DNA from 4 places in the Arthrobacter sp. MOO21 genome. Region 4 is predicted to be linked to each of the others. Evidence: riboswitches for the same ligand, from Rfam matches in the RefSeq annotation. Region 4 holds a riboswitch; each other region holds the start of a gene.
The links. Region 4 has a riboswitch for thiamine pyrophosphate ahead of thiO (glycine oxidase ThiO). Riboswitches for the same ligand answer to the same signal wherever they lie in the genome.

Region 1 (7,685 bases), 350 kb from region 4:
ACGGCCACTTATTAAAATTACTTGAAGCTTCAATTTATTCCAAGTGCCGGCCGAAGATTTCCGCTCAGCGGATGACGCGCCCGCCCAGCACCACGTGGGCCAGCACCCTGATCGTCTCCGGAACCATCCGCGGGTCTTCCCGGCACACCACGACGTCGGCCCGGGCACCTTCGGCAATGCTGTCGGCTCCCAGCCAGGCGCGGGCCGACCAGCAGGAGGCGTCCAGGGCGGCGGCCATGGGCAGGCCCGCGGCGTGCAGGGCAAGGATCTCATCCGCGATCCGCCCGTGTCCGATCACGCTGCCGGCGTCAGTCCCGGCGAAGATCCGGACGCCCGCTTCGTAGGCCTCCCCCACCCGTTCGGACCGGCGTTCCCACAGCGCCCGCATATGCGCGGCGTAGCGCGGAAACTTCGGCTCAGCCTGTGCGGCAATGTCGGGGAATGTCGCGATGTTGATGAGGGTGGGCACGATCGGTACGCCCTGCTCGGCGAAGCGCGGCAGGTGGCGGGGCAGGAGCCCTGTGGCGTGCTCGATGCAGTCGATTCCGGCGTCCAGCATCTGGTCCAGGGTGTCCTCGGCAAAACAGTGCGCCGTCACCCTCGCGCCTTCGTCATGGGCCGCCTGCACGGCATCGCGGACGACGGCGGCGGGAAAGCACGGGGCCAGGTCACCGATGCCCCGGTCGATCCAGTCCCCCACCAGTTTGACCCAGCCGTCGCCGTCGCGCGCCTGCTTGCGGACAGCCTCAACGAGTCCGCCCGGCTCAACCTCCTCCGCGAAACCGCGCAGGTAGCGGCGCGTCCGCGCGACGTGCCGGCCGGCACGGATAAGGACCGGAAAGTCCCGGCCGCCCTGCATCCAGCGCGTGTCCGCGGGTGAACCCGCATCCCGGACCAGGAGCGTGCCGGCGTTGAGGTCTGCCCGGGCCTGTTCTTCAGCGGTGGCGGAATCGACCGGCCCGCCTGGACCCAGACCGATATGGCAGTGCGCATCCGCGAATCCCGGCAGGACCCACCCGGCGAGGATCCTGCCCGGCGGTGCTGCAGGGCGGCTGAACGTGAGACGCCCGTCCACCGACCAGAGCCCGTGCTCCATGGTCTCCGGCCTGGTCAGGACGGGACCGCTGAACTCGATTACTTCTGGCATCCGGACTTCCTTTCGCTGCCCGCACAGGCTAGCACCGGCGAATGTTACAGGGCTCGCCGCGTTTGTCCCTGCGGGGCGTGTGGTAGCTTCGTTCCTGACCACACGGGTGCCCCTGCAGGGGCTGAGATCGGGCTGATGCAGCCTGCGACCGTTGAACCTGTCCGGGTAATGCCGGCGAAGGAAGTGAGTATTCCTTGAGTACACAAAACACCCAGTTGAACCCTGCCCCGATTCCGTCCGAAGCAGCGCTGGCGGGAGAAGAATCCGGTCCCCAGGTGACCCAGTCCCTGAAGTCGCATTCGCTGGCGTTCATCGAAGACCCGGGGAACGGGATCCGCGTTCCGGTGACGGAAATTGCGCTGGAGGACTCGCCGAACGGCCAGCCGAACGCGCCCTTCCGGACCTACCGGACAGCAGGACCCGGCAGTGATCCGGTACGCGGCCTGCAGCCCTTCCGGGAGCAGTGGATCGCGGAGCGCGGGGACACCGAGGCCTACAGCGGCAGGGAGCGGAACCTGCTCGACGACGGCCGCTCGGCGATGCGCCGCGGCGCCGCCTCTGCGGAGTGGAAGGGCGCGCAGCCGGTGCCCCGCCGCGCCGTCGAAGGCCGCACGGTGACGCAGATGCACTATGCCCGGAAGGGCATCATCACCCCCGAAATGCGGTTCGTCGCGCTGCGCGAAAACTGCGACGTCGAACTGGTCCGCAGCGAGGTGGCGGCCGGCCGCGCCATCATCCCAAGCAACATCAACCACCCGGAATCCGAACCGATGATCATCGGCAAGGCCTTCCTGGTGAAGATCAACGCCAACATCGGCAACTCGGCAGTCACCAGTTCCATCGCCGAAGAGGTGGACAAGCTGCAGTGGGCCACCCAGTGGGGCGCCGACACCGTCATGGACCTCTCCACCGGTGACGACATCCACACCACGAGGGAGTGGATCATCCGCAACTCCCCCGTACCGATCGGCACCGTGCCCATCTACCAGGCCCTGGAAAAGGTCAATGGCGAAGCCAACGCCCTCACCTGGGAGATCTTCCGCGACACCGTCATCGAACAGTGCGAGCAAGGCGTGGACTACATGACCATCCACGCCGGGGTGCTGCTGCGGTACGTGCCGCTGACCGCCAACCGCGTCACCGGGATCGTCTCGCGCGGCGGCTCCATCATGGCCGGCTGGTGCCTGGCACACCACCAGGAGAACTTCCTGTACACGCACTTTGATGAGCTGTGCGAAATCTTCGCCAAGTACGACGTCGCCTTCTCCCTGGGCGACGGCCTGCGCCCCGGCGCCACCGCCGATGCCAACGACGCCGCCCAGTTCGCGGAACTGGACACCCTGGCGGAGCTGACCCAGCGGGCCTGGGAATACGACGTCCAGGTGATGGTGGAAGGCCCTGGCCACGTTCCGTTCCACCTCGTCCGGGAGAACGTGGAGCGCCAGCAGGAACTCTGCAAGGGGGCCCCGTTCTACACGCTGGGGCCGCTGGTGACCGATGTTGCCCCCGGCTACGACCACATCACCTCGGCCATCGGCGCGACGGAGATCGCGCGGTACGGCACGGCGATGCTCTGCTACGTCACCCCGAAGGAACACCTGGGCCTGCCCAACAAGGACGACGTGAAGACGGGCGTCATCACCTACAAGATCGCGGCCCACGCCGCGGACCTGGCCAAGGGGCACCCCGGCGCGCACGAACGCGATGACGCCTTGTCCAAGGCCCGCTTCGAGTTCCGGTGGCGCGACCAGTTCGCGCTGTCCCTGGACCCGGAGACCGCCGAGGCGTTCCACGATGAGACCCTTCCGGCGGAACCCGCCAAAACGGCCCACTTCTGCTCCATGTGCGGGCCGAAGTTCTGCTCGATGCGGATCAGCCAGGACATCCGGGACGAGTACGGTTCAGCCGACTCGCAGGCCGCGCTGGCGGAAATGGCGTCCGGAATGCGCGAAAAGAGCCAGGAATTCCTGGCGTCCGGCGGAAAGGTCTACCTGCCCGAGCTGCAGGTCCCCGCGGGCAGCTAGGACGCCCGGGCAGTCTGGCTTCGACTGACCTGGCTGATGAACTGCCGGATGGCCCGGTCCCCGTCCGGCGAATCATGGGGCCGGTGCCCGCCCGCTGCAACGCGGTGCAGGGCACCGGTCTCCCGCAGGTAGCCGGCAATCTCTTCGTACAGCGGCTCCCAGCCGCCGGTCAGGACCAGGGTGGGAACGCCCGGGACAATGTGCAGCGGCGCCTCCCAGGACGGCGCCTGGAGCCGGAGCCGGCGGGCAGACCGCTTCTCCTCGGCGGTGGCGGGCTGCTGCAGGTCCGTGGCGTAGACCCGGCGCACGAACTCACGCTGGAAGTCCTCGTCACTGAGCTGGTGCCGGACCTCAAAGAGGGGCTGCATCAGGCTGATGTGCGCGCCCGTGGCCGGCAGTTCGGCGGTCAGGGAGAGGCACGCCGGCTCCACCAGGGTTAAGGAATAGACGAGGTCGGGGCGTTCAACGGCGGCCATCATCGCAGCGATGGCTCCCTGGGCGTGTGCCACGACGTGTCCCCCGGCGGCTCCCCGCCCGTCGTCGGCCAGGGACCGCAGCACGATGGCGGTGTCCTCGGCGAAGGAGGAGGCCAGGGGCTCGGTGGCCGCATCGTAGCCGTGCCGGCGCAGGAACAAGGCGTCGTAGGACAGTGCCATGCCGTGCTGGCGCGGCCAGGCAGCGGCACCGAAGCTTCCGGCGCCGTGCACGAACACTACCCTTTGCTTGAACATGTCCCAACCCTATTCCACGGCGCCGTCATCTTAAGTGAGTAGCGCCAGGTGTCGTTTTGAACCGTCAAAACGACACCTGGCGCTACCTAGCTGGGTCTCGGGGCTACTTGCCGAGGAACTTGTCGAACCCCTTGGGCAGGTTCAGCTGCGAAGGGTCGAAGTCGCCGCCCTGCTGGCCGAAGGCTGCCCCGGTGGGCAGTGCCTTGGCAGCGTTGGCACGCCGGGCTTCCGCTTCCTTGCGCTCCTGCGCGGCCTTCGCCGGGTTGCCGGACTTGGCCTTCTTCTTCGGGGCGTTCTTGGCGTTCTTCCGGGCACCGCCGCCGGCGCCGGGCATGCCTGGCATTCCCGGCATTCCCGGCATGCCGCCCTGCGCCATCTTCTTCATCATCTTCTGGGCCTGGGCGAAGCGTTCCAGCAGGCCGTTGACCTCGGAGACGTGGACGCCGGAGCCGCGGGCGATGCGGGCGCGGCGGGAGCCGTTGATGATCTTCGGTGCCAGCCGCTCATGCGGGGTCATGGAGCGGACGATTGCCTCGACGCGGTCGATTTCGCGTTCATCGAACTGCTCCAGCTGCTGGCGGATGTTCTGCGCACCCGGCATCATCATGAGCATCTTCTTCATCGAGCCCATGTTGCGGATCTGCTGCATCTGGGCCAGGAAGTCCTCGAGGGTGAAGTCCTCCTGGTCGGCGAACTTCTTCGCCATCCGGGCAGCTTCATCCTTGTCCCAGGCCTTCTCCGCCTGCTCGATGAGCGTGAGGATGTCGCCCATGTCCAGGATGCGCGAGGCCATCCGGTCCGGGTGGAAGAGTTCGAAATCATCCAGCCCCTCGCCCGTGGAGGCGAACATGACGGGCTTGCCGGTGACCGATGCGACGGACAGCGCGGCACCGCCGCGGGCGTCGCCGTCGAGCTTGGACAGCACGATGCCGGTGAAGTTGACGCCTTCGTCGAAGGCGAGGGCCGTGTTGACGGCGTCCTGGCCGATCATGGAGTCGATGACGAAGAGGACTTCGTTGGGGACGATGGCGCGGCGGATCTGGCGGGCCTGTTCCATCATGTCCGCATCCACGCCCAGGCGTCCGGCGGTGTCAACGATGACGACGTCGTGCAGCTTCTGGCGGGCTTCCTCGACGCCGGCGCGTGCAACGGCGACCGGGTCGCCGGCGGGCTGGTCCAGCTCCTGGGAGGTGGCTCCGGGGTGCGGGGCGAAGACCGGAACGCCGGCGCGCTGGCCCACCACCTGCAGCTGGGTGACGGCGTTGGGGCGCTGGAGGTCGCAGGCCACCAGCATGGGGCTGTGGCCCTGGGCCTTCAGCCACTTCGACAGCTTGCCCGCAAGGGTGGTCTTGCCCGCGCCCTGGAGGCCGGCGAGCATGATGATGGTGGGGCCGCTCTTGGCCAGGCGGATGCGCCGGGTCTCGCCGCCGAGGATCTCCACGAGTTCCTCATTAACGATCTTGACGATCTGCTGGCTGGGGTTCAGCGCTGCCGAGACCTCGGCGCCGAGCGCGCGTTCGCGCACCCGCGCGGTGAATTCGCGGACGACCGGAACTGCGACGTCGGCGTCCAGGAGGGCACGGCGGATCTCCCGGACGGTGGCATCGACATCGGCCTCCGTGAGGCGGCCCTTGCCGCGGAGATTCTTGAAGGTTGCTGTCAACCGGTCAGAGAGTGAATTGAACACGCGCCGTGAACTTCTTTCAGGAGATGATCGGGACTCGACTATCTAGGGTATCAAGTCGGGCACGGTAGGTGGCATGCTGGCCCAATGACGAGCCAAACAACTGTGAAGACCCTGCTCATCCTGGGCGCCTCAGGCGACCTCACCGGACGGTTGCTGCTGCCCGGCCTGGCACGCCTGGTCGCGGCGGGCCGTGCGGAGGGCCTCAGCCTGGTGGGGGCCGGCTCGGACCCGTGGACGCCGGAACAATGGCGGGAGCGGGTCCAGTCGTCGTCGGCAGCGGCGGCCGGTGGCGCGGACAAGTCCGGTAAAGAAGCCTTGGAAAGGCTGCAGAAGGACACCGTCTACCACCAGGTGGACGTTACGGCCCAGGGGGCGCTGGCGCGGCTGCTCGCGGACCTGCCGGGGCCGGTAGCGGTCTACTTTGCCCTTCCGCCGCGAATTAGCCAGCAGGCCTGCGAGGTGCTCCGGCCGGAGGACGTGCCGGAAGGCACCCGCCTGGTGATGGAGAAGCCGTTCGGCTCGAGCGAGGAATCAGCCCGTTCCCTGAACCAGACCCTGGCGCGACTGGTCCCGGAGGAGCACATCCACCGCGTGGACCATTTCCTGGGCAAGGCCACCGTCCTGAACATCCTGGGGCTGCGGTTCGCAAACAACTTCCTGGAACCGGTGTGGAACCGGCAGCACGTGCAAAAGGTGGAGATCTTCTTCGATGAGGACCTGGCCCTGGAAGGCAGGGCCCGGTACTACGACGACGCCGGTGCCCTCCGCGACATGATCCAAAGCCACCTCCTGCAGGTCATGGCGCTGATGGCCATCGAGCCGCCGGCCACCATCGGCGAGCGCGACCTGCGGGATGCGGTCTCGGCTGTCCTGCGGGCCAGCAGCGTGGGCGCCCCCTTCACGAAGACGACGCGGCGGGCGCGGTACACGGCCGGGACCGTGGGAGGCAAGGACGTGCCCGACTATGCGAAAGAGGAGGGCGTGGATGCCGGCCGGGAGACCGAGACCCTGGCAGAGATCCAGGTGGGCATCGACAACTGGCGGTGGAAGGGCGTGCCGTTCATCCTGCGGTCCGGCAAGGCCCTCGGTGACAAACGCAAGGAAGCGGTGGTCACCTTCCTTCCGGTGCCCCACCTTCCACAAGGCTTCACGGGCGTGGACTCCCCCAACCAGCTGCGGATCGGTTTCGGCCCGGACACCCTGGCGTTCGACGTCGACGTCAACGGCCCGGGGAACATCTTCAGCCTGGGCCGGGTCACCCTGGAAGCGGAATTGAGCGCCTCCGACCTGCTCCCCTACGGCGAGGTTCTGGAAGGTGTGCTGGCCGGCGACCCGCTGCTGTCCGTGCGCGGCGACACCGCCGAGGACTGCTGGCGCATCGTGGAACCGGTGCTAAAGGCGTGGGACCAGGGCGAGGTGCCGTTGGAAGAGTACGACGCCGGCTCTGCCGGGCCCGCATCGTGGCCCACCAACCGGGGCAAGGGCTGAGCCTTCCGGCCAGGGCGGCAAAGGCACCATTTAACGGCAGACAGGACGGGCGGGAACCTTTCGGTTCCCGCCCGTCCTGTCTGTGCCTCGCGGCGCAGGGGCCTGCCTAGATCGCAGCCACTCCGCGTTCGCCGGTGCGGACCCGCACTGCCTCGTGGACATCGATGGTCCAGACCTTGCCGTCGCCCGCCCGGCCGGTGTTGGAACTGGCGATGATGACGTCCAGGATGTCATCCGCCTGTTCGTCGGTGGCCAGGACTTCCACCCGGATCTTGGGCAGCAGGTCCACGTTGTATTCCGCTCCCCGGTAAACCTCGGTGTAGCCTCGCTGCCGTCCGTAGCCGCTGGCTGCGCTGACCGTCAGGCCCTGTACGCCGTAGGCTTCCAGTCCTTCCCGGATGGCTTCGAGCTTTTCCGGCCTGACGATTGCGGTGATCAGTTTCATGCCCCCACGCTTTCCTTACCTGTTGCTGACTGGCTCTTCTGTGCACCGGCTGCCGGGGCGGATTCCGCCTGGGTCTTGCCGGTGATCATGTCGTGCAGCGGCTGGAAGCTTCCGCCGTGGCCGCTGAGGCCGAATTCGTAGGCGGTCTCGGCGTGCAGGCTGA
Region 2 (7,685 bases), 450 kb from region 4:
GTTGCGAGTGGAGCTCGCGCCCTTTTTATGTGCCATCTGAAATGCCTGCCTTTAAATTCTGGGGAATCTGTTGAAATACCTGAACAGTAACCGGAGGTTACTTGATGCCAGTGATCTTGACCTTGGTCAGTTCCTGGCGGTGACCCTGGCGCTTCTTGTAGCCGGTCTTGTTCTTGAACTTCTGGATGACAATCTTCGGACCGCGGAGGTCCTGGAGGATTTCAGCCGTAACAGTAACCTTGGCCAGGTCGGCGGCGGCGGAGGTGACCTTGTCACCGTCAACCAGGAGCAGGGCGGGCAGCTCAATGGTGCTGCCGGCTCCACCGGCGACGCGGTTCAGGGTAACGAAGTCTCCAACGGAAACCTTCTCTTGGCGGCCGCCTGCGCGGACAATCGCGTACACCACTTGGGAACTCACTTCTCTCGACGTTTATAACAAAATTGCGTGCGGTACCGGCCACATAAGCCTGGCTTCTCGCTGTGCCTCAACGCCGTGGGGTCAGAAACCCAAGTGTTGGCGTAAGCACCGAAGATCAAGAATACGCTAGGTTCGTCTCCGGCCGCAAATGAGGCTGGTTCCGGCGGGTGGGTTGTGATAGCAACCACAAGCCCACGGCTGCGCCGTTACCGTGCCGTTCCATACTACCGGCGCCGCAGCCGGCGGAGTGTCAGGAATAGAGTCGCGGCGCGTCGAAGAAGTCGACTTCGAGCCGGCAGGACTGCCTGAAGGCCGTTACCATCGCGTCCCTCTCGTGCTCCGGGGCCGCCCGGCCGGCACCATCAACGATCGAAATGGCGTGGCGCGTGGCTTCGGCGAAGCCCTCGTCGGCGTAAGTGCGCAGCCAGTCCGCATAGGGGTGCCCGGCAGGCTCCCCTGCTGCAAGGAACTGCGCGTGCAGCTTTTCGCCCACCTCGGCGTAGAGCCAGAAGCAGGGCAGGACGGCCGCGGCCAGCACCGCGTAGCTGCCCGACGCCGAGGCAGCGGTGAGGTGGTCAACGTAGGACTTGGTCACGGGGCCGAGTCCGTCCTGCGCCGGTCGGGTGCTGAGCCACGACCGGTGCAGTTCCGACTCCACTTCGAGGCACTGCCGGGCCGATCCCGCCCAGAACAATTGCTCCGCCTCGGATGGGGCCAGTGCACTGGCCCGCGCAAGGACCCGCGAGTAGCCGTTCAGGTAGATCGCATCCTGGGCGAGGTAGTAGGCGAACTCCTTTTCGGGAAGGTGGCCGCCGGCAAGGCCGCGGATGAATTCGAGCCCGTAGATCTCCGCCAGGTACTGTTCGGATTCCGCCCACAGCCGGGCAGCGAAGCCACCCTCCGGCAGTGCAGGCCGGATGTGGTGGAAGTGGTGGACCGGACCGTTTCCCTGGCCCACATCCAACTGTCCTGAGTTTTCGAGCGCGCCGGCCAGCCAGGGCTTGACCGTGCGCAGGGATGCTTCCCAGTCGCCCAGGCGCGCCTGTACCGTGGCCATCGCGGATGACAGCGAGCAGCCGGTCCCGTGGCTGTTGCGGGTGGGCACCCGGTGTCCGGGCACCTCCACCACCTCGCTGGAGAGCTGGCCGGAGGTGTTGACCAGCGCGTCAGGGCACGCCGTTCCCCTCAGGTGCCCGCCCTTCACCAGGACGGTTGCGCCGGTTGCATCCGCCAGGTGCCGCCCCTGGTCCAGTGCCGCCTCCCACGTTTGCGCCTGCTCGCCGCCCACCAGCATTGCGAGTTCGGGAAGGTTCGGTGTGATGAGGTGCGCCAGGGGTAGCAGTTCCCGGAGCGCAGCTTCTGCGGACTCCTTCAGCAGGCGGTCACCGCTGGTGGCCACCATCACCGGGTCAAGGACCACGACGGCGGGACGCACCGTGGCGAGCCATTCGCGGACAGTACGGATGACGGCGTCGTCACCGAGCATGCCAATCTTCACTGCGTCGATGCAGATGTCATCACTGACCGCATCAAGCTGCTGCGCCACGAAGGCGGCAGGCGGAACGTGCACAGCCTGGACGCCGCGGGTGTTCTGCGCGGTGAGAGCGGTGATGGCCGCCATGCCATACCCGCCGTGCGCGGCGATGCTCTTGAGGTCGGCCTGGATGCCAGCGCCGCCGGAGGGATCAGACCCCGCGATGGAGAGGACCCGGGGAACAGCACGGCCCACGGTGGAAGCAACGGGCGCAGCAGGCAGGGGCAAGGAAAGGGTGGAAGACAACAGACATCCCTTCGCCGGTACTAGCCGGACAGGTTCAACGGGTGTGGATCTCAGCCGGCCCTGTGCGCGGCACCCCGTGTCGGTTCCCCAGCCTAGCTGCCCGGGTGCACCCGGGGGAAAGGTGACAGGGCCGGGCACGCAGAAAGTCCCCGCCATGTGGACAGTTCCCCCGCACTTCGCGGGGGAAACGTCCACGCAACGGGGACTTCCAGTGGCCGTGTTGGCCATGCCTTACGGGAGCTCCGGGGTTAGAGCTCCGAGGCCGGGACTCCGACGCCGAGGATGATGGGCTCCCCGGCAACCTTGCCCGGCTCCGCTGTGGCCGCCTGTGCCTTCACCGTATCCGGGGCCTTGGCCTCGTGCGAGTGGCCCCCGGCGGACGCCGGCGCGTTCTCGTGGTGCTGGACGGTGGTCTCGTTGGCAGCACCCTGGGCACGGCTGGCACCGCGGTGGCGCCGCGGCCGCCGCTGGCGGGACTGGTCCGGCGCCGCCTGTTCCGTTTCCGGTACGGCGGCGACAGGCTCCGGCTCCCGCAGCACGTCCGCAGGCTTGGCTTCCTGCGCTGCTTCCACCGGCTGGGCCGCTGCGGCTTCCGCCGCAGGAGCTGGCTGCCCGAGGTGCGCGAACGCTTCCGCGAGCCGGTCCAGCGTGAAGGCGGGCTGTGCCTGCTGCTCCCCCGCGTGCTCCACGAACGGCAGTGGCACCGTCTCGCCGCCGAAGGTGAGGACGGCAGCGGGCCGGGTGCCGGCGTCGTGCTTGTCGGCTTCAGCCGGGGCAGGCTGCTCCACCGCCGGCGGCGCGGGCGGCGCCTGGCGGGCGGCAGCGACCTCGTCGTCGTGCAGGTGCGCCGCATGGGCCGCTGCGGCGATGTTCGCCAGGGCCAGCCTTGTGGCTTCCGCCTTGGCGTGCCGCTCAGCGTCGGCGGGGTCCGGATGGACAGTGTGCACATGGACGGCCGGTGCCGGGGCGGGCTCCGGCTGCTGGCCGCCGCGTCCGCGCCGCCGCTTGCGCTCGGAACGTCCGGCGGGCTGGCTGTTGTCGGTCCGCTGGCCTTCGCTCCGGGAGGCTTCCCCCCGGCCCTCGGGCCGGCTCTCTGACCGCTGCACGTGGTGCTCAGCCGCCACGATGTTGGCACGGCGGTGCTCCACAGGATCGTCGTAGGTGACCACGCCGCGGCCGGCACACGCTTCACACTGTTCGCCGAAGACCTCGAGCAGCCCGGTACCCATGCGCTTGCGGGTCATCTGGACCAGGCCCAATGACGTGACCTCGGCAACCTGGTGCTTGGTGCGGTCCCGGCCAAGGCATTCCACCAGGCGGCGCAGGACCAGGTCGCGGTTGGATTCCAGGACCATGTCGATGAAGTCGATGACGATGATGCCGCCGATGTCGCGCAGGCGGAGCTGGCGCACCACTTCCTCGGCAGCTTCGAGGTTGTTCTTGGTCACCGTTTCTTCGAGGTTGCCGCCGCTGCCGGTGAACTTGCCGGTGTTGACGTCCACCACGGTCATGGCTTCGGTCCGGTCGATCACCAGCGAGCCGCCGGAGGGCAGGAAGACCTTGCGCTCCAGGGCTTTGTGGATCTGCTCATCGATCCGCCAGGCTGAGAAGATGTCCTGGTCCTTGGTCCACTTCTCCAGGCGCCCCACAAGGTCCGGAGCAACATAGGTGACGTAGGCCTCGATGGTGTCCCAGGCCTCTTCCCCGGACACGATCAGCTTGGAGAAGTCCTCGTTGAAGACGTCGCGGACCACCTTGATGGTCAGGTCCGGTTCGCCGTACAGCAGTTCGGGAGCGAGGATCTTGGTGGACTTCGACTGGCTTTCGATGCCCTCCCACTGGGCCCGCAGCCGGTTGATGTCGTGCGTCAGCTCTTCCTCGGATGCCCCTTCGGCGGCGGTCCGGACGATGACGCCGGCCTGCTCGGGGAGCCGGTCCTTGAGGATGCGCTTGAGCCGGTTGCGTTCGACGTCGGGCAGCTTGCGCGAAATGCCGGTCATGGAACCGCCGGGGACGTAGACCAGGTACCGGCCCGGCAGCGAGATCTGGCTGGTCAGGCGGGCACCCTTGTGGCCCACGGGGTCCTTGGTCACCTGGACCAGGACCGTGTCGCCGGACTTCAGGGCGTTTTCGATGCGCCGCTGCTTGCCCTCGAGGTTGACGGCCTCCCAGTTCACTTCACCGGCGTACAGCACGGCGTTGCGGCCGCGGCCGATGTCCACGAACGCAGCTTCCATGGACGGCAGCACATTCTGCACCTTGCCCAGGTACACGTTGCCGATGAGGGAGTCCTGCTGGGTCTTCGAGACAAAGTGCTCGGCCAGCACGCCGTCTTCGAGGACGGCGATCTGGATCCTGTCGTCGCGCTGGCGGACGATCATCTGCCGGTCAACGGACTCCCGGCGCGCCAGGAACTCCGCCTCCGTGATGACGGTGCGGCGGCGTCCGGTGTCTCGTGACTCACGGCGGCGCTGCTTCTTGGCTTCCAGGCGCGTGGAACCCTTCACGCTGGCTACCCGGTTGCTGGCCGGCGCCTCGCTCACGGGACGCGGGGCGCGCACCCTCGTCACGGTGTTGGGCGGGTCATCATCCCCGCCGCCGGTCAGTTCAAGGTCCTGGTCGCCACGGCGGCGGCGACGACGGCGACGGGACGTTACGCCGTCCTCCAGCTGTCCCCCGGCGTCCTCGTCGGTATCTTCAGCGCCTTCGGCGTCCGTGCCGGCGCCGCCCTCGGTGTCATCTTCGGTTCCGCCCAGGCGGCTGCGCCCGCGGCGGCCACGGCTGCGCCGCCGGCGGCGGCCTGAGGCGTCGTCCGTTTCGGCCTCTTCCTCGTCCTCTTCCGGCTCGGCCGCGGCGGCCGCGGGGCGCTGCACAGCACTGAGGTCCGGGGCCTGGAAGAGTACCGACGTCGGCGAGCCAGGCTCCATGAAAAGGGAAGCAAAGGGGCTGGCAGCCTCGGCGGCGGGCTTTCCTTCCTCCGCGGCTTCTGCTTCGTCCGCTGCCTGCGGAGCGTCGGCTTCGGCGGCCTGGGCATCGGAGGCCTGGGCATCGGCGGCATGGGCTTCCGTGCCCTGGACACCAGGGCTTTGGGCCCCGGCCGCCTGGTTGCCGGCGGCCCGGTCTTCGACCGTTTGGGCGTCGTTCCCCTGCTCCTGTGCAGGCTGCGTTTGGGCTGCGTCCTGAACGGCCGCCTCCTGGGCCGGGGCCGGAGCCGCTGCCTTGCGGGTGGCTACCCGGCGGCGGCGGACGGGCTTCGCCTCGCCTTCTGCCTCAGGGGCCGGTGCGGCGACGGGACCGGCACCAGTTGGGGCCTCCGGCGTTGCTGCATCCTGCATGGCGACGCCCTGCGTGGCGCCGTCGAGTGCGGCGACAGGGGAAGCCGCCGTGTCCGGCGCGGCTGCAGCGGAGTCAGCGTCGCCGGCAGCGAAGGCCGGCAAGGGTTCGGTGGCGTCCGCCTTCTTCCGTGCCCGGGTCCGGCGCGCCGGGGCCTTGGGCTCGGCTGCCTGGGGCTCGGCTCCTTCAACACCGTCCACAGCGGCAGTTCCTTCCGGCGCAGCAACAGTGCCTTCCGGCGTGGCAACAGTGTCTTCCGGTGCAGCGGCAGCGGCCGCCGCACCCTTGGGCGCCGCCTTGCGGCGGGTGCGCGTGGCCCTCTTCGGCGCCGCTGCGGCTTCTGTAGCCGCCGCATCTTCGTTAACGGCCAGTTCCAGCTCATTGTCCATATGTGGCAACACTCCTGCCCCTGACGTACCGCCACATCCGGCACCCATTGGGGCACATATTGTCAAAACCCGCAGGCGTTGACAGAAGTCAAGTGGATACTCCCAGGTTCGCACCGGCATGGAGGGTGCGGCAGCCCGTAGGAGCCGGTGATTGTTTCGAAAACCCGTTGTTCTACGTGCCACAACCAGGTGCCGCGCAATGGAGTCGCGGGAGTTGTCGGAAGCTTCCGAAGCCTGCCCTGCTCATCATTGGCGGTCTTGGGAACAAACCACCGGACCGGAGTCCGAATGTGGATCGGCTTCCAGCCACGTTCATTCTCTCATACCCGGGCTAAATCACGGCGGAAGCTGTGAGCCTGCTCCGCCGGCTGGGAAAGGCCTCCAGCCGCCGGCGTTACAATCAGGCACAGGAGCACCGGACGAAAAGGACGCCACACCCATGCCCAGCATCTCCCCCGTCAGCGGCAGCCAGGCGCAGGAACGCGCCGCCGATTCCGTGAGCAGTGCTGCACGGACCGCCCCGGCCATGACCCGGAACCGCCCGTTCGGCTGGCTGTTGGTCGTTACCGGCGTGGTGGGCTGGCTTGCCTCCGGAACCCTGGTCCTGGAAAAGCTCGAAGTGCTCAAGGACCCCAACCACACCACCATGTGCGATGTGAACCCGTGGATTTCCTGCGGGCAGGTGATGCAGACCTGGCAGAGCTCGTTGTTCGGCTTCCCCAACATGTTTATCGGCATCGTGGCCTTCGCCATCACCATCACCGTGGGCATGGCGCTGTTGTCCGGCGCCACCTTCGCCCGCTGGTACTGGCTGGGACTGCAGGCAGGCGTCACGCTTGGCTTCGCCTTCGTGGTGTGGCTGTGGTCCCAGGCCCTCTACGCCATCCACATCCTGTGCCCGTTCTGCATGATCGTGTGGGCGGCCATGATCCCGCTTTTCGTCTGGACCACCATCAGGAACATTTCCGCAGGCGTCATCCCCATGCCGACGGGCGCGGCCCGCGTCCTGTCCGATTCCGGCTGGATCATTACGGCGCTGCTCTACGTGGCCGTCATCGCCACCATCTTCTTTGCCTTCATTCAGGTCTTCGTGGGGACCTCCGGCTTCTAGCGTTTCCGCGCCGGGCCAAATAGTTTCCGCGCCTGCCAAATAATGGATAAGGCCAATGTTCACGACGAACATTGGCCTTATCCATCACCCCGCACCCAAAGACGCGGGGCGGAGACGGGTTACTTGAACCAGATCTTGATCTCGCGCTCGGCGGAATCGGTGGAGTCGGACCCGTGCACCAGGTTCTGCTGCACCTTCAGGCCCCAGTCGCGGCCGAAGTCACCGCGGATGGTTCCGGGAGCCGCCGTCGTGGGATCGGTGGTGCCGGCCAGGGACCGGAAGCCCTCAATGACGCGGTGGCCTTCAAAGATGGCCGCAACCACCGGTCCGCTGAGCATGAACTCCACCAGCGGCTCGTAGAACGGCTTGCCTACGTGCTCTTCGTAGTGCTGCTCCAACAGCTCGCGGGTGGCATCAACCTTTTTCAGTTCGGCAAGGCTGTAGCCCTTGGCTTCGATCCGGGCCAGGATGGCGCCGGTGAGGTTGCGGGCGACGCCGTCGGGCTTGATCAGGACGAGGGTGCGCTCAGTAGTCACAACTGCTCCAATGCGTTGGTGGGGGTTTGGGATAAGTCTACGGGGGCTGGCCTAGGGAGACTGCGGCTGGGGCCCGGCCGCCTGGTCCGGGTGGGCTGCTTCCCATGCGGCCTGTTCG
Region 3 (7,685 bases), 1.1 Mb from region 4:
TGCGTCAGCCAGGGCAAGCGGTTCTCCGGACTCCGGATCAACGATCAGGAGTTCTTCCTCGACGCCGAATGTACGCATATGTTCATTCTGCTGCAGCGGCGGTGGAAGTGAAGCAGCCCCGCCCTTCATGACGAACCGTTAATGGTCAGTCCTGGAAGTACTCCACCTTGGCTCCGATGGTGTTCAGCCGTTCGGCCAGGTCCTCGTAGCCACGCTCGATCACGTAGATGTTCCGCAGTTCGGACACGCCCCTTGCCGCGAGCATGGCCAGCAGCAGGCAGGCGGCCGGTCGCAGCGCCGGCGGGCAGCCCACCTCTGCCGCACGCCAGCGGGTGGGGCCGTTGACGTAGATGCGGTGCGGATCCAGCAACTGCACCTGCGCGCCCAGCCTGTTCAGCTCTGTCAGGTAGATCGCCCGGTTCTCGTACACCCAGTCGTGGATCATCGTCTGGCCGGTGGCGTTCGCGGCGATCACCGCGAAGAACGGCAGGTTGTCGATGTTCAGCCCGGGGAACGGCATGGGGTGGATCTTGTCCTCGGGCGCCTTCAGCTCAGAGGGCTTGGTGGTCACATCGACCAGCCGGGTGCGGCCGTTGCGCGCCATGTACTCCTCGGAGACCTCCAGCTGCTGGCCCATCTGGCCCAGCGTGGCGAGCTCGATCTCCATGAACTCGATGGGTACGCGGCGGACCGTCACCTCCGAGTTGGTGACGATGCCCGCGGTGATGAGGCTCATGGCCTCGATGGGGTCCTCGGAGGGGAAATACTCGATCTCGGCGTCGATGACCGGGCGCCCCGTGATCTTCAGGGTGGTGGTGCCCACGCCCTCGATGGTGACGCCGAGCATCTGGAGGTAGAAGCACAGGTCCTGCACCATGTAGTTGGGGCTGGCGTTGCGGATCACGGTGGTTCCCGGACGGTGGGCGGCCGCCATGATCGCATTCTCGGTGACCGTGTCGCCGCGTTCGGTAAGGACGAAGGAGCGGTCCCGGGTATCGGCCGGCGGCGCCTGCACAGTGTAGAAACCCGCGCTGGCCTCCACCGAAAGCCCAAACTGGCGCAGCGCCTGCATGTGCGGCTCCACGGTGCGGGTACCCAGGTCGCAGCCACCGGCGTAGGGCAGCCGGTACTCCCTGGACTCGTCCAGCAGCGGCCCCAGCAGCATGATGACGCTGCGGGTGCGGCGTGCCGCGTCAACGTCCATGGCGTCCAGGTCAAGGACTGCCGGGCGGCGCAGGCGGAGGTCGGTATCGTTAAGCCACGTGCATTCGACGCCGATGCTCGTCAGCACCTCGACGATGCGGTTGACCTCCTCGATGCGGGCGAGGCGGCGGAGCACCGTGGTGCCGCGGTTGATCAGGCTGGCGCACAGCAGCGCCACACCTGCGTTCTTGCTGCTGTTCACGTCCACGGCGCCGGACAGGGTGCGTCCACCCTCCACGCGCAGGTGGGTCATCTGCGGCTTGCCCACGTTGACGATGCTCCGCTCGAAGATGTTCTCCAGCCGCTGGATCATCTTCAGGCTCAGGTTCTGCTTGCCCTGCTCCATCCTGGCGACAGCACTTTGGCTGGTGCCGAGTTCGGCGGCGAGCTGGCCCTGGGTCCAGCCCTTCTCGCTCCGGGCGTCCCTGAGCATGGCGGCAACGTGTTCGGCGGTTTCCTGCGTCATGACACAAATATATCATTTATGAGTTATCCCGGCGCCCCGACGCGACCGGAGAGCAACAAGGAGTCAGGTACTACCCGGTAGATGCGATAGGCTGCCGCACTAGCTGCCGAGCCAGACCATGTTCCACGTCCCCGCGGATACAGCGGCCGCCAGGGCAAGCCCGGCCACCAGGACACCGCCGGCGAGCACCCACGCGTCCAGTGCGCTGTAGGTGGATTCTCGGGCCCAGGTCCGCGGCCCGCCCCCGAATCCCCTGGCCTCCATGGTCACCGCCAGCCGGGACGCACGGCGGATCGCCTGCACCAGCAGGCCGAAGCTTTGCCCCAGCGTTGCCTTTACGCGCTGGGCCACGTTGCCGCGGGAGCCAACGCCACGGGCCCGGCGGGCCATGCCGATGGTCTGCCATTCCTCAGCCATCAGGCCCACCAGGCGCATCGCGGCCAGGGTTCCCAGGACGAAGCGGTGCGGCAGCCGCGCCTTTTGCGCCAGCGCGTCGGCGAGGTCCGTGGGATCGGTGCAGCTCATGAGCAGCACCGCGGGAAGCGCGATGGCGAACCCGCGGAGTAAAAACCCGATCCCCAGCTGCAGGGACCCCTCGCTCATGCTCCAGATGCCGACGTCGAGCAGGATCCGCCCGCTGTCCGGAGCCAGGATGGAGGTGCTCCAGCCCCCGACGGCGGCGGCGAGGATGAGCGGCCAGCCGCGCTGCCACAACAGGGACGGCGTCAGGCCGGCAAGCGGGAACAGGAGCACTTCGAACACCAGGGCCACCGAGGCGGAGACCCAGTCGATGGACAGCGCCAGGACCGCCGTAATGAGCACGACGGCGGCGAACTTGCTCAGCGGGTTGGCCCGGGTCAGGAGCGCGTGGTTGCCGCGCAGGGTGAGTTGCTGCCTCATGGCGCCACCGCTTCCGCCGCGGCCATCCGCAGTTCGGCCCCGCCCAGGGCGGCGGTGAACTCGGCATCGTGCGTTACGGAGACCACCGCGGTGCCGGCGTCCAGTAGTTCGGACAGGAACGATGCCAGCTCCGCCCAGGTGTTGGCGTCCTGGCCGAAGGTGGGCTCGTCCAGCACCAGGACCTGCGGGCTGGCGGCCAGGACGGTGGCTACGGACAGCCGCCGCTTCTCGCCGCCGGACAGGGTGTACGGGTTGGCATCCACCAGGGCGGTCAGCCGGAGCCGCTCCAGCAGCTCGTCCACCCGTTCCCCGCCGTGGCCCAGGTGGCGTGGGCCGAAGCGCAGTTCATCGAGCACCTTGCCCGTCACGAACTGGTGCTCCGGCTCCTGGAACACGGTGCCAACCCGCGAAATCAGCTGTTCGGCCTTCCACTTGTACGGATCGATGCCCGCGCCGCGGCTGAGGTCCAGCGTGGCGGACACCGTCCCTGCCACCGGTTCCAGCAGGCCGGCGAGCGTCAGGGCGAAGGTCGATTTTCCGGCACCGTTGGGCCCGGTGATGGCCAGCGCCTGCCCCGCCCGGACCTGGGCCGTGAGGCCTTCCTGGACCGGGACCGGCGGCACCTTCCGGAAGCCGCTGCGGCGCGGACGCTCGCGGGAAACGGCAAGCTGCTCGGCGGCCAGCAGAAGGTTGCCCGCCCCCGCGGCCGGAACTGCCGCACGGCTTCGGGTTGCCGGTACGTAACCGGGCACCCAGACTCCCGCGGCAGCGAGCATGGTCCGGGCCTCTGCAAGGACGCGGTCCGGCGGCCCGTCCAGGAGTACGGCATCCTCAGCGGCGGAGCCGGGCTGCAGGACCACGATCCGGTCCACGACGTCCTTCCACACGGATACCCGGTGTTCCACCACCACCAGCGTGGCCCCGGTCTTGTCGAGGCAGCGAGCGACGGCGTCGCGGACTTCCAGCACTCCGTCCGGGTCCAGGTTGGCGGTGGGTTCGTCCAGCAGGATCAGTCCGGGGCGCATGGCAAGGATGCCGGCCAGCGCGAGGCGCTGCTTCTGCCCGCCGGACAAGGCCGACGTCGGGTGGTCCAGCGGAAGGTGGGCAAGCCCGACGTCGTCCAGCGCCTCGTGTACGCGCGCCCAGATGGCGTCGCGGGGCACCGCGAGGTTCTCGGCGCCGAAGGCGGCGTCGTCACCCAGCCGCGACAGGACCACCTGGGTCTCCGGGTCCTGCTGCATCAGCCCGGCATGGCCGCGCCGGGCGCGCGGGGACTCCCCGTCGACCAGCAGCGAACCCGCCTCGTCGGCATCCCCGGCCTCGCCGTCGTCATTCACATCCCCCAGCACCCCGGCAAGGGCATGCAGGAGCGTGGACTTTCCGGCGCCGGAGGGACCCAGCAGGAGCACGCGCTCCCCCGGGCTGATGTCAAGGTTGAGGGCGTTGACGGCCGGCTTGGACCTGCCGGCATGCCGCCAGCCCCAGCCTCGGGCGGTGATGGCGGCAGGCCTGGCGGGAGCCCCGGCGTCCTGGGAAGCGGCGGGCATCAGGAGAAGACGGGCTCCGTTGCGGCCTTGCGCGAGGCGAAGGAGCTCAGGACCCCGGTGCGGGCCAAGCCGCGGGTCGCGATCCAGGACAGCGCGCCGGCGATGATGGCTCCGGAGACCATGCAGAAGACGATGTAGGCCAGCTTGTCCGCGCCGGAGTAGGCGATGTTCCAGCCCCAGGGCGCGAAGGAGTCGTTCAGGCCGCAGAAGAGGCCGGATGCCGCACCGGCCAGCAGGGACACGGGCAGGTTGAACTTGCGGTAGACGAAGATCGCGAAGACGATCTCCGCGCCCAGGCCCTGGACGAAGCCGGAGAACAGGACGGACGTGCCGTACTGCGAACCCATGAGGAGTTCACCGGTGGCTGCCACGGTTTCGCAGAACAGCGCAGCTCCGGGCTTGCGGATGATCAGCATCCCCAGGACACCCGGGATCATCCAGCCGCCGGCGATGAGGCCGGTCAGGGGCGGGTAGGCCGCGTTCATCGGCACGGATACTGCGGCCGCGCCCTGGGACCAGGCCCAGAAAATGACGCCGCCGGCGATGGCGACGAGGGCCGCCACCACGATGTCCACGACGCGCCAGGACTTGCTGGTGGTCTTCTTGATTGCTGCTGTGCTCATGTGATCCTCCTGGGTAACAGGAGGGGAAAGCGCGGCAATCCGGCGTTGAGTGCCGTTGCCAATCACTTCGAGAACTCGACTCCCTTGCGCCGGTACTAACCGGATCAGGTTCGAGGGTCTGCGGCGGTCCGCACTCTCAGCGCCCACCTGCGGTTCCCCGGCCTGGCCGGGATGCCGACGGCGGCGCTCCCCTGTCGTTGTAAATGGTGGTTTTGGTTCAATTCAGGCGTGTATTTCAGCCCTTGCGGGCGTGGTCAAGTTTACACCTGGCGAGGGGTAGATTGTGGGGCATGAGTGCCAATCCGCCGCATGTGACCGAGTTCGATCCGGATTCCCTCGACACGCAGCCCGAAGGGTCCCTGGAGGCGTTGATCGCCCGCGTCGAAGCGGAGGTCCGGGAGCTGCAGTTCCCCGGGTTTTCCCCGGATGACGCCCTGAACCTTGGCCTCCTCCTCGTGGAACTGGGCAAGGAGCGGGACCATCCCATCGCCATCGACATCACCAAGGGCGATCAAGTCCTCTTCCATGTCGCACTGCCGGGCGCCACGCCTGACAACGGCCACTGGATCCGGGCCAAGCAGCGCACCGCCGCACGGTACGAGGTGCCGTCGCTCCTGGTGGGCCTGCGGGGCCGGCTGGGCGGCGGCCGGATAGAAGACAACGCCTGGTTCGACCAGTCCCGCTACGCCGCGCACGGGGGTGCCTTCCCCATCTTCGTCACGGGAGTGGGAGCGGTGGCAACCGTCGCCGTTTCCGGGCTGCCCCAGGTGCAGGACCACGACCTGGTGGTGGAAGCCCTCCGGGACGTCCTTGGCTCGGCGCTGGAGGTGTAGCTGCCGCTCATTCGTCGAAGTGCGTGGTGATCCCGGCACCCGCGGCCACCGACTCGACGATGGACTGGGCCAGCTCCCGCCGCAGCGGCAACGTAACCGGGCCAGCGGTGTTCCTGCGCGGTGTCCGGCACCAGAACGCTCCGCATCTCCCCCATGACCGTCAGGCACGGTCCCTCCCGGAAAGCGTTCTGCAGTTCATCCCCGGTTCCCGCATGGCTTTAATTACTAAGCCATGCTTACTATATTCCTCCCGGGTTTCGAGGAGGACACGGCCTGGCAGCGCCAGGCACAGGCTCCCCCGCGTTCGTTCCCGGCATCGGCGCGGCAGACCAAGGAGCACCATGAGAATCCCGGAAACCAGAGGACCCGTCAGCAGCGCCCTGTTCAAAGTCCTGGTGCAGGCGCCGGCTTCCTCCGCGGCTGACCTGGACGCACTGCACGCCATGGTGGCGGGACAGCTGGCCCTGGCCGGGGACATCATTGGCCACGAGGACATCCAGCTCTCCCTCTTCAGCCTTTACGAACTCCACTACTCAGGCCTCGACGGCGTCGCCGACGACTGGGAGTGGGAGCCTGGACTGATCCGGATCCGGCGGATGATCGAGGAGCCCTTCGAAAAGGCGCTCCGTGAGGCCGCGCGGAAGGTCGGCCGGGAACACGGCGTTCCGGCCACCGGCGCCTTCACCGGGAGCCGGGTGCCCGGTGGCAATCCAACCAGCGACGACGTCGCCCGGATCCTCTTCGACCTTGCTGCCAGCGACACCGGCCCGAGTGTCTCGCGCTACGTGGCCAGGAAGGCGTCGCTGGAGCAGCTGAAGGAGTTCCTGGTGCACAAATCGGTGTACCAGCTGAAGGAAGCCGATCCGCATACCTGGGCCATTCCCCGCCTCACTGGCCGCGCCAAGGCCGCGCTCGTGGAAATCCAGGCGGACGAGTACGGGGGCGGCCGGCCAGAACGGATGCACAGTGCCCTGTTTGCCCGCACCATGCGCGGCATCGGACTGGATGACTCCTACGGCGCGTACGTTGACGCCGTCCCAGCGGTCTCCCTCGCTTCGGTCAACCTGATGTCGCTGTGCGGATTGAACCGGCGGCTCCGCGGCGCCATCACCGGCCACCTGGCCATCTACGAGATGACGTCCTCCCAGCCCAACCGCTTTTACGGCAACGGCTTCCGCCGCCACGGTTTCGATGCCGGCGTCACGCACTACTTCGATGAACATGTGGAAGCCGACGCCGTGCACGAACAGATCGCCGGCCGGGACCTGGCAGGTGGGCTGGTGGAGGCCGAGCCGGAACTCCTGGGGGATGTCTTGTTCGGTGCCACGGCGGTCATGGCCATCGACAGCCGGCTGTCGGCCCACCTGCTGGGCTCCTGGGAGTCCGGGAAATCATCGCTGCGGGCGGCAGTGCCCGTGGCGGCATGACGCCGCGGCCGCGGCAGGACGCCGAGTACATCCTTCCCCTGCGCTGGGCCGACGAACCCGAGGCCCTGGAATCCGGGAGGCCGAACTCCGGCTGCGCCACCGCGGCAAAGCCCACGCCCGAACCACAGAGGAGCAAATGTGAACCAGGAGCAGCCGGAAACCACGGAAAACGGCGCCGGGGAACCGGCCGCCAGTTCCATTGTGGTGTGCCCCGACGGGCCACTGATTGTCAGGGGCGAGTTTGAGATCGTCACTCCCTCCGGCGGCCCGGTGCCCCGCGACCGCAAAACCGTGGCGTTGTGCCGGTGCGGGGCCTCGGCCATCAAGCCCTACTGCGACGGAACCCACAAGATGATCAAGTTCCGCACGGAGCGCCCCGCGGGATAGGCCACGGCGGGCGGGCCTACCCGGGCGCGCCCGGGTGTACGGCTAGGCTGGAGGCAGTCCGCTTTCCGCTGTCAAGGAGTACTGGGAATGAACCTTTTCATCAAGCTGCTCGGGACCGGGGTGAGCCTCCTCGCAGGCCTGGCCGGAACCAAGCTGGTCAACGGCATCTGGGAAAAGACCACCGGGCAGAAGGCGCCCACCGGCAAGAACGAGGACGTCCCAACGAGCCTGCGTTCGGCCCTGACCTTCGCGTTGATCTCGGCATCGGTCAGCGCCATCATCCAGGTCCTGGCCAACCG
Region 4 (7,685 bases):
GCAGCGCCTGCGGCAAGGCCCTCGGCGCCATACCGTCTTCCACCGTCGGCTACGAACGCCTCTACGCCTGGTGGGGCCCCTACCTCGCGGCCAACGACGAGCAGGGCTTCATCGACGAACTCCTCGACGGCCAGCCCGACGCCCACGCCTACTTCGGCCGCATGAAGCGCGAAAACCGCGAAGGCCCCGCCGTCATGGGCGAACGCACCCCGCTGCCCGAGCTCTCCGCCGGGATCGTCGCCGCAGGCCTGGCGGAAGACACCCTGACCTTCATCGACACCCGCTCCAACAGCGAAGTCCACGAAGGCACCGTGGCCCGGTCCCTGAACGTCCCGGCCGGCAAGTCCGTGGCCAGCTACGGCGCCTGGGTGGTGAATCCGGAAACGGACAAGAACCCGCTGGTGCTGCTGGCCAAGGACCAGGAGCAGGCGCAGGACATGTGGGACCACCTGGTCCGCGTGGGCATCGACAACGTGGCAGGCTACCTCACCAGCATCGACGGGCTGCCCACCTTCACCCCCAAGCTGATCCAGCCAGAGGAACTCGAAGGCTTCGACGCGGCCATGGTCCTGGACGTCCGCAACAAGACCGAGCACAAGGCCGGGCACGTCCCGGGCTCGTACCAGCTCAGCGGCGGCCGCGTCATGTGGCACCTCGACGAACTCCCCGACGGCGGCACCATCGTCACCTACTGCCAGTCAGGCGTACGGAATTCCGTAGCCGCCAGCGCCCTGCGCCGTGCCGGGTACGACGTCGTCGAACTCGACGGCAGCTACGCCGCCTGGAACGCCTTCCTGAACAGCGTCCCCGCCGCCTAACCAGCCGGCCAAAGACCGCCCGGGCAGGGCCCCCCTCCTGCCCGGGCTCCCGGCCCGGGCGCGTCCCCCGCGCGCCCGGGCCACCTTCATGCCCACTGACCAGGACGGAGCACCCCGATGCCAAACGGGAACCCACAGCGCCATACTGCGGGACCCGCCGGAGCCATATTGGGCCTGCGGCAAAACCTGGCCCAGTTCATGCTTCTGGTGGCGGTCAACGCCCTGGTGGGCGGAACCCTCGGGCAGGAACGCACGGTCCTGCCCCTGCTTGCCTCCGAAGCCTTCCACCTTGACCTCTACACCGGGGCGCTGACCTACATCCTCGCCTTCGGCCTGGCCAAGGCCGTGACCAACTACTTCGCGGGCACCCTGTCCGATAGGCACGGCCGCAAACCCGTCCTCGTTGCCGGGTGGCTCGCAGCGGTCCCCGTCCCGCTGATGCTCATCCTCGCCCCGTCCTGGGGCTGGATCGTCGCGGCCAACGTGCTGCTGGGCATCAGCCAGGGCCTTACCTGGTCCACTGCCGTGATCATGAAAATGGACCTCGCCGGTCCCAGGCAACGCGGCCTCGCCATGGGTTTCAACGAGGCCGCCGGCTACCTGGGCGTCGCCGTCACCGCGCTGGCCACCGGCTACCTTGCATCCACCTACGGCCTTCGGCCCGCCCCCTTCCTCCTCGGTGCCGCCTACATTGCCATGGGGCTCGGACTGACTGTGCTGGCTGTGCGGGAGACCCACGACCATGCGAGAACCGAAGCTTCCCGCCATTCCGGTCCGCACCGCCATGCGGGCGCCGGGCTCACCACGGGCCAGGTGTTCACCCTCACCAGCTTCAAGGACCGCTCCCTCTCCGCGGCCAGCCAGGCCGGGCTGGTCAACAACCTCAACGACGGACTGGCCTGGGGCCTGTTTCCGGTCCTGTTCGCCGCAGCCGGGCTGGGCCTGGGCGAGATCGGTATCCTCGCCGCCGTCTATCCGGCGGTATGGGGCGCCGGCCAGCTCGCCACCGGCGCACTGTCAGACAGGTACGGGCGGAAATCCCTGATCACCGCCGGCATGCTGGTCCAGGCCGCGGCACTGGGGCTGGTGGCAATCGGCACGGACTTTGCCACCTGGCTGGGCGCCGTCATCCTCCTCGGTGCAGGTACGGCCATGGTGTACCCCACCCTGCTCGCCGCCATCGGGGACGTGGCACACCCCGCGTGGCGGGCACGCTCGGTGGGCATCTACAGGTTATGGCGCGACGGCGGATTCGCCGTGGGTGCCTTGCTGTCGGGAGTGCTCGCGGACGCCTTCGGGATACCCGCCGCCACTGCCGCCGTCGCCCTCCTGACCGCAACCTCCGGCGTCGTGGTCGCGGTGCGCATGCGCAGTACCGACCACCAGGGAGGCAGTTGACCTGCTAGGGAACGAGTTCGAAGTGGACCTGGCGGGCCGTGATGTCCGACGCCAGCAGCCGGACCCGGACCTTGGTCCCTGACTCCAGTTCGCCGGCACAGCGGGCGGTTACTGCCGGCTCGGCAACCTGGATGATCCCCGAACTGCCGTTGCCGTTCCCGTTCTTGCCGTTCCCGCTCTTCCCGTTGCCGTTCCCGTTTTGCGGCTTTGAGCCGGAGATCACGATGGCATCGAACTCCTGCCCGATATGGTTCACCAGGAGCGCAGCCTCCACTGTGTCCAGTGCCAGCCGCTCCATCCGTGACGCCAGCTGGTCTGAACCTGCCATGATGCCGGGCAACAATGGAAGGGCCTCACGGGCCCAGGCCGGCACATCCCCGCCGTTGCTCAACGCCTCACAGATCACCAGCACAAACCGGTCCACCAGGCGGCGCAACGGGGCGGTGGTGTGGGCATAGGCGGCGCCAATCGCGGACTGCACGGCGTCTTCCGGGACCGTCCCGTCAAAGGCGGTGTAGGAGGCGCCCCGGAACAGCATGCCGGCCGAATGCATGATGGCCAGTTGGCGCGGGTCCCTGGGGTCCAGGGACCGCAGGTACTCGCCGTAGCTCACTTCCCCGTCCCACGGCCTGCCCAGCACCTCGGTCTGCAGCCGGAAGTGCCGCAGGGACCGCTCGTCCGGCGCGGGCATGGTGCGCAGGATGCCCACCTTGCCGGCCAGCATCATTTGCGCGGCCGCCATGCCGGTCATCAGCGAAATCTGCGCATTCCAGTCCTCGACGGGAAGCTGGGGGACAGCGTCGATCCGGAAACCGCCGTCGGGCAACTGGACGATCTCCTGCTCCGGCATGTTCAGGCTGGCGCCGTTGCGTGCCCGCTCGAGTTGCACCCGCTTGAGGCCCACCTCGCGCAGCAGATGCAGCACGGGGTGGGCGCTGCCGTCGTCGAGGGCCGCCTGCGCACCTTTGTAACTGAGCTTGTCGCGGCTGCGGACCCTCGCACGCCTGACGCCCACCGAGGAAACCTCCGCGTCGCCGTCGAGCACGAAATGCCAGACGAAAGCGGAACATTCCTGCCCGGGCAGCAGGCTGCCGGCCCCCTCGCTGATGACCTCCGGATGCAGCGGGATGCGCCCGTCCGGCGCGTAGAAGGTCTGGCCCCGGCGGCGCGTCTCGGCGTCGAGCGGACCTCCGGGGGCAACGAACGCCGGCACGTCCGCGATCGCGTACAGCACCCGGTAGCCGGTGCCCTCCTGTTCGATGAACACCGCCTGGTCCAGGTCCGTGGACGAGGCCGGGTCGATGGTCACGAATTCGACGCCGGTCAAGTCGTAGGAGGGCAGCTGCAGCGACGCCACTGCTGCTTCGGCGTCTTCCACGGCTTCTGCCGGGTACGGGCCGGGCAGCTCCAGTTCCGTCCGGAGCGCACCCAGCGCTTCCTCAAGGGCATTCTTGTGGTCGTGGACGTTGGGGGCGAGCCGATGGTGTGACACAAAACTCAGCGTATCTCCAAGTACGCCGATAGCGCAGGCTCAGGACTTGGCGCTGTCCAGCGCGTCGAGCAGGGAGGCCGCCGCGGCGGCAGGATCGGCAGCTTCCGTGATCGCGCGGACCACGACGATCCTGCGCGCGCCGGCTTCCACCACCTGGTGCACGTTGCCATGATCGATGCCGCCAATGGCGAACCAGGGCACCGGGTCCCCGGCCTGGGCGGAGGCTTCGGCAGCGTACTTCACCAGGTCGGGGCCGACGGCGGTCCGGCCGGGTTTGGTGGGTGTGGCCCAGACGGGGCCAACGCAGAAGTAGTCCAGGCCGGAAGGGCCGGCAGTGGCTGCGAGGGCGGCGTCCACCTGGCCGGGGGTGTGGCTGGAGAGCCCGATGGCGGCATTGCCGTTGACCAGGGTGCGGGCGGCAGCCAGCGGAAGATCCTTTTGGCCGATGTGGAACACCGGCGCCCCGGACAGCACCGCGATGTCCGCCCGGTCGTTCACTGCCCACAGCCGGCCGTGCCGCAGTGCGGCCTCCTTCAGGACCGCCAGGAGGTCCAGTTCCTCCGCCGCCTCGATGCCCTTGTCGCGCAGCTGGATGATGTCGACACCGCCGGCGAAGGCGGCATCCACGAACTCCGCGAAGTCACCGCGGTCCCGGCGCGCATCCGTGCAGAGGTACAGGCGTGCGGTATCGAGGGCAGGAATTAATGAGGGGGACTGATTCATGCGTGCAAGCCTAGTTCCTCTAAACTGGGCAGGTACTGCGGGAGCCTGCGGCAGCTGTCATAAAGCGCCGGGCTGAGAGGGCGTCAGAGCCGACCGCTTGACCTGATCCGGTTAATACCGGCGTAGGGAAGGAAACAGATGGGCATTCCCCTCGACATTTCATCCGGGCCCGAAGATCCCCGGATCCATGCCGGCGTTGCCGTCATCGGCGGGGGAGTGGTGGGGCACGGCATCGCCTGGGAGGCGCAGCGCTCCGGGCGGTCGGTGGTACTGGTGGATGACGCACCGGGAAGCGGCGCCAGCTGGGCCGCCGCGGGCATGCTGGCGCCGGTGAGCGAACTGCACTACCAGGAGGAGGACCTCCTGGAACTCATGCTCGAGTCATCCTCGCTCTGGCCCGGCTTCGCCGCCGGAGTCGCCGCCGCAACGGGTTCGGATTCCGGATACCTGACGACGCCGACCCTCGCCGTGGGTGCCGACGCCGCCGACCGCGCGGCGCTGATGGACCTGCGCCGGGTGCAGCAGGCCAACGGCCTGGAAGTGGAACCCCTCACCGTGCGGGAGGCCCGCCGGCGCGAGCCCCTGCTCAGCCCCGGCATTGCCTGCGCCCTGGACACGCCGGCCGACCACCAAGTGGATCCGCGCCGGCTGGTGGGCGCAATCCGGCTGGCCCTCGCCGGTGCCGCCGCGCGGACCCCCGAACTTGCGGTCGAAGGTGCCGCTGACGGCTTTGCGGTGCAGGACCGGGCCGCCGGGCTGCTGTGGGACGGCGGAAAGGTTGCCGGTGTGCGCCTCGCCGGCGGCGGCACCATCCACGCCACGGAAACGGTGGTGGCCAACGGGCTGCAGGCTCCTGGACTCGGGGGACTGCCCGACGGACTGCGCCTGCCCCTGCGCCCCGTGCACGGGGACATCCTCCGCCTCGCCGTCCCCCAGCACCTCCGTCCGCTGGTGACCTCAACGGTGCGGGGCCTGGTCCACGGGCTTCCCGTGTACATCGTTCCCCGCCAGGACGGAACCGTGGTGATCGGAGCCACCCAGCGTGAGGATGCGCTCCCGGATGCGGTGAGCGCCGGCGGCGTCTACCAACTGCTCCGGGACGCCCAGGCGCTGGTGCCGGCCGTCGCCGAACTGGAACTGCTCGAATGCACCGCCCGCGCCCGTCCCGCAACGCCGGACAACGCCCCGCTGCTGGGCCGGGTGCCCTTGCCGGCCGGGTCGGGCGCGCACATTCCCGGCCTCATCATCGCCACCGGATTCTTCCGCCACGGCGTCCTGCTCACCCCCGCGGCGGCGGCCATCTGCCGGGACCTTCTGGACGGCACCGCCGACCCCCGCTGGTCCCCGTTCAGTCCGGACAGGTTCTCGCGGCCACTGGCGGCCACCGGCACCCACATCAAGGAGACAGCATGAACATCACCCTCAACGGAAACCCGCACACTGTGGTGGACGGCGCGTCCATCACCATGCTCGTCAGCCAAGTCACCGGCCGTCCGCTCGCGGCCGACGGCCAGGCGACTGATGGCAGGAAGCTGGGTGTCGCCGTCGCGCACAATGCCCAGGTGGTGCCCCGCAGCCAATGGTTCGCCACGGCGCTCGCCGACGGCGACGACATCGAACTCGTCACTGCAGTACAGGGAGGCTGACACCATGACCGAAACCAGCACCATCAACCCCGCAGGCCAGGCTGCCGCGCCGGGCGACGCCCTGGTGATCGACGGCGTCGAACTGGCATCGCGGCTGATCATGGGCACCGGCGGGGCGCCGAGCCTGGACGGCCTCGGGGCCGCTCTCCTTGCCTCCGGGACGGCGCTGACAACAGTGGCAATGCGCCGTTATTCCACGGCCGAGACCGGCTCGCTGTTCCAGCTGCTGGTGGACCACAACATCCGGGTGCTGCCCAACACCGCCGGCTGCTTCACGGCCCGGGACGCGGTCCTCACCGCGGAGCTGGCGCGGGAGGCGCTGGAGACCGACTGGGTGAAGCTGGAGGTCATCGCCGACGAACAGACCCTCCTGCCCGACGCCGTCGAACTCGTGGACGCCACGGAGCAGCTGGTCAACCGCGGCTTCAAGGTCTTTGCCTACACCAACGATGATCCGGTGCTGGCACTGCGGCTGGAAAACCTTGGCGCCACCGCGGTGATGCCGCTGGGCGCACCGATCGGTACCGGGCTGGGGATCCTGAACCCGCACAACATCGAGCTCATCGTTTCCCGCGCTTCGGTGCCCGTGGTCCTGGACGCCGGCATCGGCACGGCCTCCGATGCCGCCCTTGCCATGGAGCTGGGCTGCGACGCCGTGCTGCTGGCCACTGCCGTGACGCGGGCCCAGAACCCCGCACTGATGGGCGAGGCATTCAAGCATGCGGTGATTGCCGGGCGTATGGCGAAGGCAGCCGGGCGCATCCCGCGCCGCGAACACGCCCTGGCGTCGTCGGCCATGGAGGGCCGCGCCGAGTTCCTCTGAACCGCGCCTTAACGCGACTGTGGCCACCACCCCGGGAAGGGTGGTGGCCACAGTCGCGTTAAAGCCCGTTCACCGGCGGAGGATGGCAGTAAGCCGCTCCATGTCGTGGCGCGCACGGGTGCGGCCAAGGTAGGCGACGGCGCCGATGGAAGCCGCGGTGCCGAGCACCACGGGCAGGACCCACGGCAGCCAGGTCAGTCCGGGCAGGTAGCCAAACCCGGCCGCCACCAGGATGATCCACGTCAACGCAGCGACACCCGCGGCGACACCGGCGGCAACACCCGCGCCGTACTTGGCATGCCGCCTGTCATTGGCCCAGACAATGAAACCCGCGGCAACGGTGGCCAGCACCACTATGGTCAGCGAAAGCATGGATCTCCTTGCAGGAACGTGCCGGCGGCCGGACTAGAATTGGCCGAAGCCTACGCGCCGGACCTCTTCGGCGCCGATCTCCACGTATGCCAAGGCATTTCCCGGAACAATGATCAGGCGTCCCTTGTCATCCTTCAGCCGCAGTTCGTTTCCTTCGCTGATTGCGTGGCCGACAACCTTGGCCACGGTCTCCGCGTCCTGCGTTGATTCCAGCACGATTTCCCGGCCCACATTCTGAACGCCGATCTTAATTTCCAAAGGGGGCCTCCCAGCCAGTCAATGCGGTTGATGATGTCTTATTTGTAGTCTAGGACTCTTTGGGGAAGCGAGAGATTCCGCGCCAAGCTAAACGGTAGATGAGGTCGCTGGCCACATCGAGGTCGAGGTTCCCGTCCGTTTCGAGCCAGTACCGT

Region 1: another riboswitch for thiamine pyrophosphate. It lies ahead of thiC (phosphomethylpyrimidine synthase ThiC); the one in region 4 lies ahead of thiO (glycine oxidase ThiO).
Region 2: another riboswitch for thiamine pyrophosphate. It lies ahead of thiD (bifunctional hydroxymethylpyrimidine kinase/phosphomethylpyrimidine kinase); the one in region 4 lies ahead of thiO (glycine oxidase ThiO).
Region 3: another riboswitch for thiamine pyrophosphate. It lies ahead of AC2JAJ_RS09455 (ECF transporter S component); the one in region 4 lies ahead of thiO (glycine oxidase ThiO).

The regions. Positions count from the first base shown of each region.
Region 1 covers NZ_CM170671.2:3,482,919-3,490,603, reverse strand. The annotation lists gene AC2JAJ_RS16185 (amidohydrolase family protein) at 65-1,147, opposite strand; TPP riboswitch at 1,240-1,347, shown strand; gene thiC (phosphomethylpyrimidine synthase ThiC) at 1,342-3,171, shown strand; gene AC2JAJ_RS16175 (alpha/beta fold hydrolase) at 3,168-3,902, opposite strand; gene ffh (signal recognition particle protein) at 4,006-5,589, opposite strand; gene AC2JAJ_RS16165 (glucose-6-phosphate dehydrogenase) at 5,674-7,077, shown strand; gene AC2JAJ_RS16160 (P-II family nitrogen regulator) at 7,184-7,522, opposite strand; gene AC2JAJ_RS16155 (ammonium transporter) at 7,519-7,685, opposite strand, start outside.
Region 2 covers NZ_CM170671.2:3,584,354-3,592,038, reverse strand. The annotation lists gene rpmA (50S ribosomal protein L27) at 1-36, opposite strand, end outside; gene rplU (50S ribosomal protein L21) at 98-406, opposite strand; gene thiD (bifunctional hydroxymethylpyrimidine kinase/phosphomethylpyrimidine kinase) at 669-2,198, opposite strand; TPP riboswitch at 2,188-2,285, opposite strand; gene AC2JAJ_RS16690 (Rne/Rng family ribonuclease) at 2,447-5,920, opposite strand; gene AC2JAJ_RS16685 (vitamin K epoxide reductase family protein) at 6,360-7,031, shown strand; gene ndk (nucleoside-diphosphate kinase) at 7,151-7,567, opposite strand; gene AC2JAJ_RS16675 (DUF4233 domain-containing protein) at 7,619-7,685, opposite strand, start outside.
Region 3 covers NZ_CM170671.2:2,050,844-2,058,528, reverse strand. The annotation lists gene AC2JAJ_RS09475 (glutamate--cysteine ligase 2) at 1-78, opposite strand, end outside; gene AC2JAJ_RS09470 (UDP-N-acetylglucosamine 1-carboxyvinyltransferase) at 146-1,669, opposite strand; gene AC2JAJ_RS09465 (energy-coupling factor transporter transmembrane component T family protein) at 1,769-2,569, opposite strand; gene AC2JAJ_RS09460 (ABC transporter ATP-binding protein) at 2,566-4,116, opposite strand; gene AC2JAJ_RS09455 (ECF transporter S component) at 4,116-4,739, opposite strand; TPP riboswitch at 4,803-4,942, opposite strand; gene AC2JAJ_RS09450 (heme-degrading domain-containing protein) at 5,030-5,572, shown strand; gene AC2JAJ_RS09445 (iron-containing redox enzyme family protein) at 5,914-6,999, shown strand; gene AC2JAJ_RS09440 (CDGSH iron-sulfur domain-containing protein) at 7,138-7,386, shown strand; gene AC2JAJ_RS09435 (DUF4235 domain-containing protein) at 7,474-7,685, shown strand, end outside.
Region 4 covers NZ_CM170671.2:3,130,730-3,138,414, forward strand. The annotation lists gene AC2JAJ_RS14600 (MBL fold metallo-hydrolase) at 1-818, shown strand, start outside; gene AC2JAJ_RS14605 (MFS transporter) at 936-2,216, shown strand; gene AC2JAJ_RS14610 (RNB domain-containing ribonuclease) at 2,221-3,708, opposite strand; gene thiE (thiamine phosphate synthase) at 3,748-4,431, opposite strand; TPP riboswitch at 4,459-4,577, shown strand; gene thiO (glycine oxidase ThiO) at 4,570-5,844, shown strand; gene thiS (sulfur carrier protein ThiS) at 5,841-6,077, shown strand; gene AC2JAJ_RS14630 (thiazole synthase) at 6,082-6,900, shown strand; gene AC2JAJ_RS14635 (hypothetical protein) at 6,970-7,272, opposite strand; gene AC2JAJ_RS14640 (DUF3107 domain-containing protein) at 7,306-7,530, opposite strand; gene AC2JAJ_RS14645 (TetR/AcrR family transcriptional regulator) at 7,580-7,685, opposite strand, start outside.